Regions from separate parts of the Massilia sp. NP310 genome, predicted to be linked through region 4. Evidence: predicted binding sites of a transcription regulator. Region 4 holds the regulator's gene; each other region holds the start of a gene.
The links. The regulator sigma-54, encoded in region 4, starts transcription at its own class of promoters, with help from an activator protein. The targets are predictions, from matches to a motif close to TGGCANGNAANCTGCTTT.

Region 1 (4,185 bases), 2.0 Mb from region 4:
ACCTGGACGAAGCGGTCATTCGGCATAGGTCACCTTCTTTTGCAGGGCGGCGAACATCAGGTCCAGCGCCATGCCCACGATGCCGATCATGAGCACGGCGAACAGCACGTTCGCCAGCGACAGGTTGTTCCACTCGTTCCACAGGAAGTAACCGATGCCGTTCCCGCCGATCAGCATTTCGGCGGCGACGATCACCAGCCAGGCGATGCCCATCGAGATGCGCATGCCGGTGATGATGGTCGGCGCCGCCGCCGGCAGGATCACCAGGAAGGCCTTGCGCAGCGGCGACACTTCGAGCGTGCGCGCGACGTTGAGCCAGTCCTTGCGCACGCCGGCCACGCCGAAGGCGGTGTTGATCAGCATCGGCCAGATCGAGCAGATGAAGATCACGAAGATGCCCGAGATCGACGAATCCTTGATCGTGTAGAGCGCGATCGGCATCCAGGCCAGCGGCGAGATCGGCTTGAGCACCTGGATGAACGGATCGATCGCGCGGTACAGCAGCGGCGACATGCCGATCACGAAGCCCAGCGGGATCGCCACCAGCATCGCCAGCAGATAGCCCAGGGCGACGCGCACCAGAGAATGCGCCAGCTGGATGCCGACGCCGCGGTCGTTCGGGCCGCGATCGTAGAACGGGTCGGCCAGGTGGCCGCCCGCTATCTGCGCGAACTGCGACGGCGTGGGAAAGCCGCTGCCGGCGGCAGGCGCCGGATCCGCGGCGGCCACCGGCGCCTGTCCCATCAGGGCCGCGTACTCGGCTTCCTCGGCGCTCATCGCCGCCACCGGCGCCGCGGCGCGCGGCGCGGTGGCGATATGCCAGACGCCGAGCAAGACCAGCAGCAGCGCCAGCGACAGCAGCGCCGCCTTGAACTTCATTTGCTTGTGCATGGATTCTTTCGTTCCAACTCAGGCGCGCTTGATCGCGAAGCTGTCCAGGTAGGCCTGCGGCTTGGCCGGGTCGTAGGTCTTGCCCATGATCGTGAACGGTCGGTAGCCGCTTGCCGCGGCGGCCGGCGCCGGCATGCCGAGGGCCGCCATCTGCTTGCGCGCATCGGTCAGCAGGAACACCTGCTCGGCCAGCGCCTTGTAGTTGACGTCGCCCTTCAGGTAGCCCCAGCGCTTCATCTGCGTCAGCATCCAGGTCGCCATCGAATACCAGGGCAGGGCGTCGAAGTCGGCGCGGTCCGGCTCGTTGCGCACCTTGCCCAGGCCGTCGGCGAAGCGGCCGGAGAGCGCCTGCAGCACCACGGTCTCGGGCTGGTTCAGGTAGGCCGGCTTGCTGATCGCCTTGGCGATCTCGGCCCGGTTCCCGGCCTTGTGCGCCATCGCGGTGGCATTCAGGATGGCGCGGTACAGCGCGGCGAAGGTGTTCGGGTTCTGGTCGATGAAGGCCTGCGAGGCGCCGAAGGCGCAGCAGGGATGGCCGTTCCAGATGTCCTTGGTGAGAATGTGGATGAAGCCGATCTGGTCGAACACGGCGCGCTGGTTGAACGGATCGGGGCCGAGGAAGCCGTCGATGTTCCCGGCGCGCAGGTTGGCGACCATCTCGGGCGGCGGCGTCACGCGCAGCTGGACGTCGCGGTCCGGGTCAAGCCCGTGCTCGGCCAGGTAGTAGCGCAGCAGGAAGTTGTGGACCGAGTACTCGAAGGGGATCGCGAACTTGAAACCCTTCCAGTTGCGCGGGTCGCGGTTGTTCTTGTGCTTGAGGCCGAGCGTGATCGCCTGGCCGTTGATGTTCTGGATGGTGGCGACGCGCATCGGCTGCGGCGTGCCGCCCTGGCCGATCGACATCGCCAGCGGCATCGGCGCCAGGAAGTGCGAGGCGTCGAGCTCGCGGTTGATCATCTGGTCGCGCACCAGCGCCCAGCCGGCGGTCTTGCTGAGGGTGACGTTCAGGCCCTGCGCCTTGTACATGCCCATCGGGTCGGCCATGATCAGGGGCGTGGCGCAGTTGATCGGGATGAAGCCGATCTTGAGGTCCTTCTTCTCGAGCGCGCCCGTTTTTTCCATCGCATTGGCCTGCAGGCTGGCCAGCGGCAGCAGCGAACCGATCGCCGCCATCAGCGTCGGCGCGCCCACCGCCTTGATCAGGTTGCGGCGCGTCGCTTCATGCGGAAACAGGGCGCGCACCGCTGCCGCCTCGACGAAGTCACCGGACAGCGCTTCGGCATCGCCGGCGCGCCGCAGCCTGGCGGCTTGCGCTTCGCGATCGTGCTCGTCCTGGGAACCATGCCTGCCGCAGGGGCAGCCGTTGAGTGAAGACTCGGTCGAATAAGGGCGGTACAGATTCTCATCTTTCATTGGCGAAGATCCCTGGTAGTGGTGATGACGCAAAAAATGAAACGGCGAGGCGGGCATGACGATGCTTGAGCATTGTCAACAGCAAGAGCTGTGCCATCCGGAATCGTGCGCGGCCAAGTCATTCATTTCAAAGACGAAACACGCTTTTTTGCGTCGGCAAGCACCGGCAGGACAGCGCCCGCGATTTTCGTCGACAGGCACTGACAGCGCGCATCCGCCCAACCGTGGTGCATGACCGCTTTACATCCTTCGTGCGTAGACGCTACAATCGCCCATATCGATGTTAGCGTTAACATAGGGAAATGACGACACAAGCGCGAGACGACAACAAGGGAACGGCCTGGGTAGTCATGGGCGTGAGCGGCTGCGGCAAGACCAGCATCGGCGAAAAGCTGGCCGCCGCGCTCGGCGTGCCGTTCATCGAGGGCGACGCCTTCCATTCGCAGGCCAATATCGCCAAGATGACGGCCGGCACCGCGCTGACCGACGACGATCGCCGCGACTGGCTCTTGACCTTGCGCGACAAGCTCGCCGCACGCGAGGGCGGGGCGGTGCTGTCGTGTTCCTCGCTCAAGCGCGCATATCGCGACCTGCTGCGCAGCGCCGGCGGCGACGTGCGCTTCGCGCACCTGGCCGGCGAGCGCAGCCTGCTCCTGGAGCGCGTCAGCAATCGCCCCGGCCACTATATGCCGCCATCGCTGCTCGACAGTCAGCTGAGCACGCTCGAACCCCTGCAGCCGGACGAAGCCGGCATTACCCTCGACATCCGCGACAGCCAGGAACAACTGGTCGCGCAAATCCTCGCCAGCGTCCGCGCATAAGCAGCGCCACCCGCTTCCCCGCCGCATGCATATGCCGGCGGGGTAATCGCGCACGCACCATTCGCATCGAATGGACACGTCCAGAAAATCAGACTATATTTTACTTTCCGGTTTGGAAAGGTTTCCAATCCCGTATTCCACACGAATCCGCACGACATCATTCGAGACCAACGAGCAAGTTGGCAAGCCGCGGCACGGCCAACCGGCACGGCCGCATTTCTTGTAGTGAGATAAGAGGAGTCGACGTGAACAACCAGAACCAGAAATATGGCTCGAGATGGAAACCTTTCCACGCAATCGCCGCCGGCATCCTGCTGGCCTGCGGCGCGCAGGCCGCGGCCAGCGTCACCAATCCGGTCATCGGCCAGCTGCTGTGGTCGGACGAGTTCAACGGCAACAGCGTGAACACCGGCGTGTGGAACCTGCAGGACGGTAACGGCTGCCAGATCGGCCTGTGCGGCTACGGCAATGCCGAGCTGCAGTACTATAGCCCCAACAACGCCAGCATCGTCAACGTGCCTTTCGAATCGGGCACGCGCGCGCTGGCGATCCAGGCGCGCAGCCAGACGATCGGCAGCAATGTCTTCACCTCGGCCCGGCTCGACACCAAGAACAAGGTGCAGGTGCAGTACGGGATGATCGAGGTGCGCATGGCCACGCCGAACCTCGGCACCGGCTTGTGGCCGGCCGCGTGGATGCTGGGCGTCAGTCCGCAGACCTGGCCGCGCAACGGCGAGATCGACATCATGGAGATGGGCCACAAGGCGTCCGGCCGCGCCGAGGGCGGGGCGCCGTCGTCGAACCACTTCGTCGGCTCGAACGTGATCACCTGGCAGCAGGCCGCCTGCGTGCCCGGCAACGAAAGCTGCGCCGCCTCGACCGCGTGGCAGACCAAGAACTGGTACGTGCCCCAGAATTCGCTCGCGAACCGCTTCGTCACCTACCGCTTCTATTGGGACGAGAGCCAGATGCGCTTCACGACGGTCGACAACGGCGTCGAGCACAATATGTACAACGCGCCACTGCCGGTCAATTCGAGCGCGTTGCAGGCGCCGTTCTA
Region 2 (4,185 bases), 1.3 Mb from region 4:
GAAGTGAATCAAACGACTCAGACTTGCGCGCTCGTGCGATCGGCCAGTGGCCCCACCGCGATCGCGATCTTGCCCCTGAGGCCGTTATCACGGCTTTCCAGCCGCGCATGGGCAAGCGGGATGTTGGCCAGCGAATAGACGGCGCCGACGTGGGGTTTCAGCTGGCCGCGCTCGATCAGGGCGCTCAGTTCGTCGAGCTTGCCGCGGTTCTGGCGGGTGAAGACGAAGTGGTAGCTCGCGTTCTTGCCCCAGGCCTGGATCAGGTTCTGCGGCTGCGCGATGTCCACGATCGAGACCACGCGACCGAGTTGCGCCAGCACGTCCGGGCTGCGCGTCAGGGTGTCGCCGCCGATGGTGTCGAACACCACGTCGACGCCATGGCCGCCGGTCTCGCGCCCGATGGCCTCGACGTAATCTTCTTTCGTGTAGTCGATGACCACATCGGCGCCGAGGGAACGTGCGAACTCGAAATTCTCTTCCTTCACCGTGGTGAACACCCGCGCGCCTATGGCCTTGGCGACCTGGATCACGACGTGGCCGACACCGCCCGCGCCGCCGTGGATGAGGATGCTTTCACCGGCTTTCAGTTGTGCACGGACGGCGAGGGCTTCCCAGGCGGTGCCGCCGACGAGGGTCAGGCTGGCGGCTTCGAGATGGGTCAGCGATGCGGGCTTCCTGCCGACGATGTTTTCAAAGGCGACATGGTATTCGGCATAGCTTCCGGGACCATCGAAGATTTGCGGGGTGTACCAGACTTCGTCGCCCGGCGCGAACGCGGTCACGCCCGGTCCGACTTCCTCGACCACGCCCGAGACGTCGTGCCCGGTGATGCCCGGCAGCGGCACCAGGTCGGCATAGTCGCCGCGGCGCACCTGGTAATCCAGCGGATTGATGGAGGTGGCCTGCACCCGCACCAGCACCTGGCCGGCTTGCGGTATCGGTTTCGGCACGTCGCGCAGTTCAAACGATTCCGGGCCGCCAAAAGAAGTGAGCACTTGAGCTTTCATGATTGTTCCTCGTTTCGTTAAAAAGGGATATCGGGAATTATCGATATGCACTGGCAAAAAAATTTACAGCTCTTTTCCGATGATCTCGGCGAGGGCGCTGATGGTGGCCTCGTTCCTCTTGTAGTACGTCCACTGCCCGATACGCCGCACCTCGACCAGGCCAGCGCGCTGCAGCGTTGCAAGGTAGTCGGACACGGTCGACTGCGACAGGCCGACGCCTTCCTGGATACTGCTCACGCAAACGCCGACCGTGTGCACATCGCCCTCGTCTTGCGGAGGGAAATGCTTTTCCGGGTCCTTCAATCCTTTCAGGATGTCGAGACGGGTACGGTTGGAGAGGGCTTTGAAGATGTCGAGCAGTTCCATGGATTCGAGTATATCGAGATATCCCGATATGTCAAGACACCTGCTGCGCTGTCAAGCTCGGCCCGATTGTTTCAAGTGTTGCATCTCATCGTTTCAATGTGAAACGAGATCGGGGACGGTGGCAGACAGCTATGCCGGAATCGTAGGTGCAGCTTGCGCTAAGTAACTGAATAGAAAGGGAACTGCCTGCGCGCCAGTGATTGGCATCGGGCTGGCACGCACTTTGCAATATCAGCATCGACATCCACCGCACCTGAAAGGACACCGCATGACCAAGCTCTCCGCCGGCGCCGCATTCCGCAAGGCAATGCAGGAAGAATCCCCATTGCAAGTGGTGGGCGCGATCAACGCCAACCACGCCCTGCTGGCCAAGCGCGCCGGTTTCAAGGCGATCTACCTGTCGGGCGGCGGCGTGGCGGCGGGTTCGCTGGGCTTGCCCGACCTCGGCATCTCGAACCTGGACGACGTCCTGATCGACGTGCGCCGCATCACCGACGTGTGCGACCTGCCGCTGCTGGTCGATGTCGACACCGGCTTCGGCGCATCGGCCTTCAACGTCGCGCGCACCGTGCGCACGCTGGCCAAGGCCGGCGCCGCCGCCTGCCACATCGAAGACCAGGTCGGCGCCAAGCGCTGCGGCCACCGTCCGGGCAAGGAAATCGTCAGCAAGGACGAGATGGTCGACCGCATCAAGGCCGCCGCCGACGCCCGTCCGTACGACGAGTTCGTGATCATGGCGCGCACCGATGCGCTGGCGGTGGAAGGACTGGACGCCGCCATCGAACGCGCCGTGGCTTGCGTGGAAGCCGGCGCCGACATGATCTTCCCCGAGGCGATGACGAGCCTCGAGATGTATAAACGGTTCGCCGATGCGGTCAAGGTGCCGGTGCTGGCCAATATCACCGAGTTCGGCGCGACCCCGCTGTTCAGCGTCGATGAGCTCAAAAGTGCCGGCGTCGGCCTGGTGCTGTATCCGCTGTCGGCCTTCCGCGCGATGAACAAGGCGGCCGAAAACGTGTATACCGCGATCCGCCGCGACGGCACCCAGCAGAACGTGCTCGACACCATGCAGACGCGCGCCGAACTGTATGACCGCATCGACTACCATAGCTATGAACAGAAGCTCGACGCGCTGTTCGCCCAGAACAAAGCGAAATAAGGAGAACCGAGGATGACGACCCAGAACAACGAAACCCCGACCTTCAAGCCGAAGAAATCCGTGGCCCTGTCCGGCGTCGCCGCCGGCAATACCGCGCTGTGCTCGGTCGGCAAATCGGGCAACGACCTGCACTACCGCGGCTACGACATCCTGGACGTGGCCGACGCCTGCGAGTTCGAGGAAATCGCCTACCTGCTGGTGCACGGCAAGCTGCCGAACGAGGCCGAGCTGCGCGGTTATAAAGCCAAGCTGCGTTCGTTGCGCGGGCTGCCGGCCGCCGTCAAGAGCGCGCTGGAGGCAGTGCCGGCCGGCGCCCACCCGATGGACGTGATGCGCACCGGCGTGTCGGTGCTGGGCTGCACCTTGCCGGAGAAGGACGACCACAATATCGCCGGCGCACGCGACATCGCCGACCGCCTGATGGCGTCGTTCGGCTCGATGCTGCTGTACTGGTATCACTACAGCCACAATGGCAAGCGCATCGACGTGGAAACCGACGACGATTCGATCGGCGGCCACTTCCTGCACCTGCTGCACGGCTTCAAGCCGAGCGCATCCTGGGTGCAGGCGATGCACACCTCGCTGATCCTGTACGCCGAGCACGAATTCAATGCCTCGACCTTCACCGCGCGCGTGATCGCCGGCACCGGTTCCGACATGCACTCCGCCATCACCGGCGCCATCGGCGCGCTGCGCGGGCCGAAGCATGGCGGCGCCAACGAAGTGGCGCTCGACATCCAGAAGCGTTATGAAAACGCCGACGAAGCCGAGGCCGACATCCGCAACCGCGTGGCCAACAAGGAAGTCGTGATCGGCTTCGGCCACCCGGTATACACGATCTCGGACCCGCGCAACAAGGTGATCAAGGAAGTGGCGCGCGCGCTGTCTCTTGATGCTGGCTCGATGAAGATGTTCGACATCGCCGAGCGCCTCGAGTCGGTCATGTGGGAGGTGAAAAAGATGTTCCCGAACCTCGACTGGTTCTCGGCCGTGTCGTACCATATGATGGGCGTTCCGACCGCCATGTTCACGCCGCTGTTCGTCATCTCGCGCACCTCGGGCTGGGCCGCCCACGTCATCGAGCAGCGCATCGACAACAAGATCATCCGCCCGAGCGCCAACTACGTCGGTCCGGAAGACCTGCAATTCGTGCCGCTGGCCGAGCGCAAATAAAGAGCATCGCCATGAATTCGAATCACCTGAAACCCCTGCCAGGCACCGACCTGGAGTACTTCGACACGCGCGCCGCGGTCGACGCGATCCAGCCGGGGGCCTACGACACCTTGCCGTACACCTCGCGCGTGCTGGCCGAGAACCTCGTGCGCCGCTGCGAGCCGGCCTGCATGAACGACGCGCTCAAGCAGATCGTCGAACGCAAGCGCGAACGCGATTTTCCCTGGTTCCCGGCGCGCGTGGTCTGCCACGACATCCTGGGCCAGACCGCCCTGGTCGACCTGGCCGGCCTGCGCGACGCCATCGCGGCGCAAGGCGGCGATCCGGCCCTGGTCAATCCGGTGGTGCCGACCCAGCTGGTGGTCGACCACTCGCTGGCCGTCGAATGCGGCGGCTTCGACCCGGACGCGTTCAGCAAGAACCGCGCGATCGAGGATCGCCGCAACGAAGACCGCTTCCACTTCATCGACTGGACCAGGA
Region 3 (4,185 bases), 730 kb from region 4:
GTGTGGTACTGGGTGATGACGAAGCTGGCGCCGACCGCGCCGATGCCCAGGCGCGCCAGCAGGAAGGCTTCGTAGCTCTGCGCCAGCGCCACGCCCAGCACGGGAATCGCGCCCAGGAGGAGCAAACCCGTGTACGTCTTGCGCGGGCCGTAGCGGTCGCACAGCGGGCCGACCAGCAGACGCACGAAGATGGTGATCGCGACCGCCGCGATATTGATGTTGGCGATCTGCTCCATCGAGAGCCCGAATTCGCCCTTGATGACCGGCATCAGCGGCGCGCAGGCGAACCAGGCGAAGAAGCAGATGAAGAAGGCGACCCAGGTCAGGTGGAAGGCGCGCATGGGCGCGCCCTGGAAGGAAAAGAGCTTGATGCTGTCCGCTTTGCTGGCCATTGTTCTTCCTTTGAAAAACGAAAAGGCGTCCGCGCTTGCTGCCATGGGCAGTAGCTGCGGACGCCGTTGTCCTGTTGCCGTCCCCGCGTTGGGCCGGCGCTAAGTGAAAATCGTGAAGAGAATCGCCATTGATCCTGTCAGAGGTATGAGCAAGAGGCGTGCCACCGCGCCTTCAGGGGGCGTACCTCAACGGACCGCATCCGGATGCTGCATTGCGGTGCATCGCTCACCATGATGATGCGCCCGCATGCACCGCGTTCAAGATCGCGCTGGTGCGCGGGCCCAGGCCTGCGGGTCGCTGCCGTCCCATACCCGTCCGCCGAGCAAGGTCGAGCTGCGCATCGGGGAGGCGGGCAGCATCGTGCCGGTGCGTTCGGCCGCCTCGCGATACAGGTCGATGCGGTTGACCTGGGCCGCCAGCGCCAGGTAGGCGGGCGCTTCGCGCAGCAGGCCCCAGCGCCGGTGCTGGGTCATGAACCACATGCCGTCCGACAGCCAGGGGAAGTTGGCCTCGCCGTCGGCATGGAAGCGCAGGCCGTTATGGCCGCGCCAGCAGCCCTCTCCGCGATGCTCGTCGATGTGGCTGCCGGCCAGGCAGAACTGCAGCGTCTCGCGGCTGGCGTTGACATAGGCGGGACTGGCCAGCACCTCGGCCGCGGCTTCGCGGTTGGTGCGCGAGGCGTCGAGCCAGCGCGCCGCTTCCAACAGCGCGGCGATCATGGCGCGGCAGGTGTTCGGGTGGCTGGCCGCGAAGGCGGCGCGCGTGCCGAGCGCCTTGCCCGGATGGTTCGGCCACACCTGTTCGCTGGACGCGGCCTGCACCCCGGCGCCGTCGCGCTGCGCGCGCTGGCCCCACGGCTCGCCCGCGCAGAAGCCATCCATATGCCCGGCCGCCAGGCTGGCCGCCATCTGCCCGGGCGGCACCGTCACCGCCTGGCAGTCGGTGAGCGGATCGATGCCATGCGCGGCCAGCCAGTAATACAGGAACATCGCGTGGTTCCCGGTCGGGAAGGTATGGGCCAGGGTGAGCTTGCGCCCTTTGTCGTCCACCTCGCGCCGCAGCAGGCGGGGATCGCGGGCGGCGTTGGCGAGCGCGCGCGACAGCGTGATGCTCTGGCCGTTCTGGTGCAGGTTCATCAACACCGCCATATCGCATTGCTGGGTGCCGATGCCGTTCTGGATGCCATACACCATCCCGTACAGCGCATGGGCCGCGTCGAGCTGCTGGCCGATCAGGCGGTCGCGCATGGCGGTCCAGGACAGCTCGCGGGTAAGCTCGAAGCGCACGCCATACTGCTCGTCGAAGCCGAGCACCGACGCCATCACCAGCGGCGCGCAATCGGCGAGCGGCATGAAACCGATGCGGACGGTCTCGATCTCGGGCCGGTCGGTGCCGGCGATCCAGGCGCCTTTGCCTGCCAATGTCATACGTCTCCTTGTCCTTGTATATAGTAAAGCGTGGCCTAGCCCAGCAGGTCTTCCACGTCGATCAGGCGCTGCGCGACTTCGGCCAGCTTCAGGTTCTTGTTCATCGCCAGGGTGCGCAGGCGCTGGTAGGCCTGCTCCTCGGTCAGGCTGTAGCGGTTCATGAGCAGGCCCTTGGCGCGATCGACGGTCTTGCGCTCCGCCAGCTTCTGGCGCGTGTCGCTCAGCTCGTCGAGCAGCTTCTGCTCGCGCCGGAAGCGCGCCAGCGCCACGTCCAGCACCGGCTTGACGCGTTCGGCCTGCAGGCCGGCCACGATATAGGCCGAGACGCCGGCGTCCATCGCCGCGTCCATGCTGGCCGGCGCATCGTCTTCGGTGAACAGGACGATCGGCCGCCGCGCGTCGCGGGTGGCGATCACGATGTGCTCGAGCACGTCGCGCGCGTCGGACTCGCTGTCGGCGATGATCAGGTCGGGCTGCAGCTGGGCGATGCGCTCGGGCAGGAAGACGTCGGCCGGGAGCGAGGCGATCAGGTCGTAGCCCGATTCGAGCAGGCCGATGCGCAGCGCCGTGCTGCGCCGGGCCTGCGCGGCCTGGGCGGCATCCGGGTCGATGCCGGGTGCTGTTGCGGAAAGCACGACGACGATCCGCAGGTGTGGTGAAGCACTGTCTCGCGATTTCATGTGCTTACGATATGCAAGATTCGCACCAGGCGCGAGCATCGACGATTGCCCATGCCCTTCTTATGCAAAACCCCTTGGCCGAGATATTCGCATGACGAATATCTTGCATGAGAGCAACTTTGCAACCATTCATCAGACGCATCGCTGGAATCACAAATCTAAAGTTTGTTTATGACGGAGACGCCCCTATACTGCAACGCAACATCGAAGTATTTATCTTAGGGGAACTATCATGACTGCAGCCATCCAACGCACCAGCTTCTTCGCGGCAGCCATCTCGGCCATCCGCAGCTTCTCGCAAGAACTCTACGTCGCCCACGGCGGCTACGCTCCGGCAGTGCGGGGTTGATCATGCACCCGCTCGAATATATCACCATCGCCCTGGCCGTCGTGGCCGTGGCAGCCCGCGTTTCCATGTTCCTGCCGCGTCCGCCAAAGGGTCCGTTCAAGGCCATGTAATTCATGTGCGATTGCGGCGCACCATCGTCGCAATACCCGCTCCGCCTCTCGCGCCGGCCGTACTGACGTACCGCCGGCGCTTGTCTTTACAGCAAAAAAAACCTGTCATATTTCGCGGTCGCGGTGAGTGCCTGCGCTAGAATGCATGCGCATTTCTGGCAAGCATCTTTGGCAACCAAGCCATTTCTCACTCATCAGACTCCACATGCGAACACCTGCACTTACCCTGTTTGCGGCCTCTTTCGCCGCACTGATCGCGCTGCCGGCGGCGGCATCCACCCCCATCACCCTCGACCAGGCCATGAGCCATCCAGACTGGATCGGCACCCCGGTGGAAGACGCCTGGTTCAGCTGGGACGGCAAGCAGGTGTACTACAAGCAGAAGCGCACCGGCTCGCCCGTGCGCGACGTGTTCCAGGTCGCGGCCGGCAAGGCCCGGCTGGTAGCCGATGCCGAACTGCCGAAGATCGACAGCGCCGACGTGGTCTACAACCGCAACAACAGCCGCATGCTGGTCCTGCGCAACAACGACCTGTTCGAGCGAGACCTCAAGTCGGGCCAGCTGGTCCAGGTCACGCGCGGCGCCAGCCGCATCACCGCCGCCCAGTACACGGCGGACGAACGCGCGGTCCAGTACCGCATCGGCAACGACTGGTATGTGTGGGACCGCGGTAGCCGTGTCACCGGCCCCGCCGCCCTGCCGCGCGCCGCCAAGGACCCGAACGCGCCCGAGGACGATCCCTACCGTTCGACCGAACTGCGCCTGATCGAGCACCTCAAGCGCCAGAAGGATGACCGCGACGCCCTGCGCGCGCGCGCCGACGAACTGCGCCGCGCCGACGCCTCGATGGCGCCAAGCCCGGTCTACCTGGGCGACAAGGTCACCATCGAAGGCAGCTCGCTCTCGCCCGACGGCCGCTGGCTGCTGGTGGTCACCGCCGCCAAAAGCGCCGACAAGGGCCGCGCCGGCAAGATGCCGCGCTACGTGAACGAGTCGGGCTACGAGGAAACCGAAGACGTGCGCACCCGCGTCGGCCGCAATATGCCGGTGCCGCATGCACTGAAGCTGGTCGACCTGCGCACCAACAAGGTGCAGGACATCGCCTTCGACGCGCTCCCGGGCGTCAACGTCGACCCGCTGGCCGAGCTGCGCGCCGCCGCCAAGAAGGACCCGCTCAAGGGCAACCGTCCGGTGGTCGTCTCGGGCGGACGCAACGCGATCGACT
Region 4 (4,185 bases):
AGTTCGCCGTTGCCCGCCTGCGGCGCGAACGGCGCCGCGAAAGCGCGGATCGCCGCCGGCAGGTCAGCGCCGGGTGTGGACGCAATCAAGGCATGCAGGGCCGGCAGCTCGGCGCCCGGCACGAAGACATCGGCCAGGCCGATATGGAGCGCGTCGGCGGCGCCGATCGTCAGCCCGGTCAGGCCCAGGTAGTTGCCGAGCTGTCCCGGCGCATGCGACAGGAAGTGGCTGCCGCCGACGTCCGGAAACAGGCCGATGTTCACCTCGGGCATGGCCATCTTCGTGCGCTCGGTCACGATGCGCAGGCCGCAGTCCGGGCCGCCCTGGGCGATGCCCATGCCGCCGCCCATCACGACGCCATCCATGATGGCGATGTAGGGCTTCGGGTAGAAATGGATCAGGTGGTTCAGCGCGTATTCTTCGGTGAAGAAATCCTCGAGCAGCGCGCTGCCGCCCATCGGCGTCGCATGGCCGACCTCATGGAAGAAGCGGATGTCGCCGCCCGCGCACAAGGCCTTCTCGCTGCTGCTGGTCAGTACGACCGCGTCGACCTGCCCGTCATGGCGCCAGGCGCGCAGCACAGTGGTGAGCGCGCGCACCATCTCGAGCGACAGCGAATTGAGCGCCTTCGGGCGGTCCAGGGTGATGATGCCGGTGCGGTTGGCGACGCGGGTCAGGACGTGGTCGGTCATGGCGTAATCCGTAATGGAGAGACATGCATTTTACCGAACACACGATACGCGTCATATCGGGGAGCTGGATGCAAAAAGGGCGTCCCCTCAGACGCCCTTAGCTAGTGTGAGCCCTGCGCCTGATCAGGCGACAGCAGCGTCTTCGCCGCCGTTTTCCGGCAGGCGTTTGATCGAGGTACGGCTATGGTCCTTCAGCATTTGCTTGTGTTTCAGGATCTGTCTGTCCAGCTTATCCATCAGCGTGTCGATCGCGGCGTACAGGTCTTGCGCGACGCTTGCCACGTGCAGGGTCTTGCCCGACACCTGGACGTTGATCTCTGCTTTCTGCCTTTTTTCTTTTTCAGTGAGGTTGTCGACGGCCAGGAAGACGTGGGTGTCGATCACCTGGTCGAAATGGCGAATGATGCGCTCGAGCTTATTCTGAACGTATTCACGGATGGCGGGGGTTACTTCGAGATGATGGCCACTGATTGTGAGGTTCATACACACTCCTTTGAAAAGGTTGCACCGTGTGGACCACACCAACGCGACAAGGCACGACGGGTGTGGACGGCGCAGTTACAAGGACTTGCGGAGGCTTACAGGGGGTATCTTGAGGGCTTCACGGTATTTTGCAACCGTCCGGCGCGCGATGACCATGCCTTGTTCCCCGAGCATCTCCGCGATCTTGCTGTCGGACAATGGGTTCCTAGGGTCTTCTGCTCCTGTCAATTGTGCGATGAGCGCACGGATTGCCGTCGAGGATGCTTCGCCTCCCGCCTCGGTGGCAACGTGGCTGCCGAAGAAATACTTCAACTCAAACATGCCGTGCGGGGTCAGCATGTATTTCTGCGTTGTGACACGAGAAATTGTGCTCTCGTGTAGGCCTAGTGTATCAGCTATCTCACGTAAAACAAGGGGCCGCATGGCAACCGCGCCATGGGAGAAAAAGTTGCGCTGGCGCTCGACGATCGCCTCCGCCACGCGCAGGATGGTGTCGAATCGCTGGCGCATATTCTTGATGAGCCACTTCGCTTCCTGCAACTGCGCGCCCATCTGCGCTTCGCTCTTGCCCTGCTTGAGGAGGCTCGCGTACAGGCTGTTCACGCGCAGGCGCGGCATCACGTCCGGGTTCAGGGTGACCGCCCAGCCGCTCTTGGAACGGCGCACGATCACGTCCGGCACCACGTAGTCCGACACGTTCGAAGCGAACGCCGCGCCCGGATGCGGATTGCATTGGCGCACCACGGCCTGCACCTCGCGCAAGTCTTCGTCGTCGCAGTCGAGCGCTTTTTTCAGCTTGCTGTACTCGCGCTGGGCGAACCAGCTCAGGTAACCCTCGACGATGGTCAGCGCCATGCGCCGCGTCACCAGCGGCACGCCCGGCATGCGCCGGATCTGCAGCGCCAGGCACTCGGCCGCGCTGCGCGCGCCGACGCCCACCGGATCCATGCTCTGCACCAGCGCCAGCGCGCAGCGTAATTCGTCGATCTCGATCTCGAGTTCTTGGGGCAGCCTGGCGTGAATCTCGTCGAGCGGCTCTTCCAGGTAGCCGTTGTCGTCCAGCGCATCGATCACCAGCTCGGCCAGCGCACGGTCGCGCGCCGACAGGATGGCTTCGCGCACCTGTTCCATCAGGTGTTCGCGCAGCGTGATGGCGCAGGCTTCCAGTTGCGGGCGGCCGTCCTCGTCCTCGCCGCCGCCGGACGATGGCGCGCCGCTGTCGCTCCAGTCGGCATCGACGCGATCGTTGTCGGCGCCGCCCTCGAAACCCTCGCCCTCCTGCGCAGGCGCACCCTCACCCTCGGCCTGCTGGCCGGGCGCCGGCGGCGCTTCGCCGTTGGCGGGCGCATTGTTGATGGCGCCATCGGCCAGCAGGCGCACCGATCGGTCGAGCGGATCGTCGAGCCGCTCGAGCAAGGGGTTATCGCCCAGTATCTGCTCGATCTCCTGGTGCAGCTCGAGCGTCGACAGTTACAGCAACCGGATCGACTGCTGCAGTTGCGGCGTAAGCGCGAGGTGCTGCGAAGTGCGAAGTTGCAGGGACTGTTTCATCTAGGCGTCGCTCACATGCGGAAGTGTTCACCCAGGTACACGCGGCGCACCGACTCGTCGGCGATGATGTCGTCAGGACGGCCGGAGGCAAGCACCGCGCCCTGGTTGATGATGTAGGCGCGGTCGCAGATGCCGAGCGTCTCGCGCACGTTGTGGTCGGTGATCAAAACACCGATCCGGCGCTCCTTCAGGAAGCGCACGATGCGCTGGATCTCGATCACGGCGATCGGGTCGACGCCGGCGAACGGTTCGTCGAGCAGCACGAAGCGCGGATTGGTCGCCAGCGCGCGCGCGATTTCCACGCGGCGACGCTCGCCGCCCGACAGCGACAGCGCCGGATTCTCGCGCAGCTTCTCGATCTGCAGGTCGGCCAGCAGGGTGTCGAGGCGCTCGTTGATCTGGTCTTTCGACAGCGGCTTGCCGTTGTCCTTCTGCAGCTCGAGCACGGCGCGGATGTTCTCTTCCACCGTCAGCTTGCGGAACACCGAAGCCTCTTGCGGCAGGTAGGACAGGCCCAATACGGCGCGGCGGTGGATCGGCAGGCTGGTGATGTCGGTGCCGTTGATGTCGATCGAGCCGGCGTCCGACGGCACCAGGCCGACGATCATGTAGAACGACGTGGTCTTGCCGGCTCCGTTCGGGCCCAGCAAGCCGACCACTTCGCCGCATTCCACCTGCAGCGACACGTCGCGCACCACCAGGCGCTTGCCATAGCTTTTCTGCAGGCCCTTGACGACCAGGGTGCTGCGATCGCCCAGCTCCATCGGAATCGCCGTCATTGGGCGCCTCCGGCGGGTGCGCGCTTGGGCGCCAGGATCAGGGTGCCGCGGCCGCCGCCGGCGACGCTCTTGCCGCTTTCGTCGTTGCGCACCGTGGCCACTTCCTTGCGGTTGTCGTAGGAAATGAAGGGGCCGGTGATCTGGTTGGTCATGCGCGCGCCTTCGAGTTCGCGCACGACGGCGTTGGAATACAGGCGCACCAGTTCCGACCGCTCGTCGTACTCGATGCGCTCGGCCTGGCCGTCGACCCACAGGTCGGGACCGCCGTCACGCTTCTGGCGGAAAGTGGCGACCTTGCCGCCGGCAGCGGTGAGGGTCACGCTCATATAGCCTTCCGGGCTTTCCTTGACCAGGGCGCGGTCGGACTTGAGCACCAGGGTGCCGCGGGTCAGCACCACGTTGCCGGTCAGGATGCGGGTGCCGGTCACCTCGTCGATGTCGAGCGAATCGAAGTTGATGACCGCTTCCTTGAGCGAATCGGCGCGTTCGGCGGCCGCGGTCAGCGACAGCAGGGAAAGGAAGGCGGCGACAAGTAGTTTTTTCATGGTTGGTGGATACGGGTCTCTGGTTGGCACGCGGCGTTTCTGGAGGATCAGCGCTGGCGTGGCGGATAGACGATCTGGCCGCGGCTGGACAGGTGCAGCTGCATGGTCGCATTGTTGGCGACCATGCCGGTGCCC

Region 1: a site for sigma-54 is predicted at 2,383-2,400, ahead of KY496_RS12245 (CmpA/NrtA family ABC transporter substrate-binding protein). Genes of this name have one in related genera too.
Region 2: a site for sigma-54 is predicted at 1,586-1,603, ahead of prpB (methylisocitrate lyase). Genes of this name have one in related genera too.
Region 3: a site for sigma-54 is predicted at 2,511-2,528, ahead of KY496_RS24155 (ANTAR domain-containing response regulator). Genes of this name have one in related genera too.

What each region holds. Positions count from the first base shown of each region.
Region 1 is NZ_CP080379.1:2,762,478-2,766,662, reverse strand. Features, by position in the region: gene KY496_RS12255 (ABC transporter ATP-binding protein) at 1-26, opposite strand, end outside; gene ntrB (nitrate ABC transporter permease) at 16-891, opposite strand; gene KY496_RS12245 (CmpA/NrtA family ABC transporter substrate-binding protein) at 910-2,304, opposite strand; gene KY496_RS12240 (gluconokinase) at 2,607-3,125, shown strand; gene KY496_RS12235 (family 16 glycosylhydrolase) at 3,371-4,185, shown strand, end outside.
Region 2 is NZ_CP080379.1:6,012,616-6,016,800, forward strand. Features, by position in the region: gene KY496_RS26595 (zinc-dependent alcohol dehydrogenase family protein) at 18-1,007, opposite strand; gene KY496_RS26600 (helix-turn-helix transcriptional regulator) at 1,071-1,373, opposite strand; gene prpB (methylisocitrate lyase) at 1,642-2,532, shown strand; gene prpC (2-methylcitrate synthase) at 2,545-3,705, shown strand; gene acnD (Fe/S-dependent 2-methylisocitrate dehydratase AcnD) at 3,717-4,185, shown strand, end outside.
Region 3 is NZ_CP080379.1:5,458,442-5,462,626, reverse strand. Features, by position in the region: gene KY496_RS24165 (MFS transporter) at 1-392, opposite strand, end outside; gene KY496_RS24160 (CmpA/NrtA family ABC transporter substrate-binding protein) at 651-1,820, opposite strand; gene KY496_RS24155 (ANTAR domain-containing response regulator) at 1,856-2,500, opposite strand; gene KY496_RS24150 (S9 family peptidase) at 3,165-4,185, shown strand, end outside.
Region 4 is NZ_CP080379.1:4,733,003-4,737,187, reverse strand. Features, by position in the region: gene KY496_RS20855 (enoyl-CoA hydratase/isomerase family protein) at 1-692, opposite strand, end outside; gene hpf (ribosome hibernation-promoting factor, HPF/YfiA family) at 816-1,175, opposite strand; gene KY496_RS20845 (RNA polymerase factor sigma-54) at 1,251-2,591, opposite strand; gene KY496_RS27475 (hypothetical protein) at 2,646-2,726, opposite strand; gene lptB (LPS export ABC transporter ATP-binding protein) at 2,738-3,490, opposite strand; gene lptA (lipopolysaccharide transport periplasmic protein LptA) at 3,502-4,050, opposite strand; gene lptC (LPS export ABC transporter periplasmic protein LptC) at 4,098-4,185, opposite strand, start outside.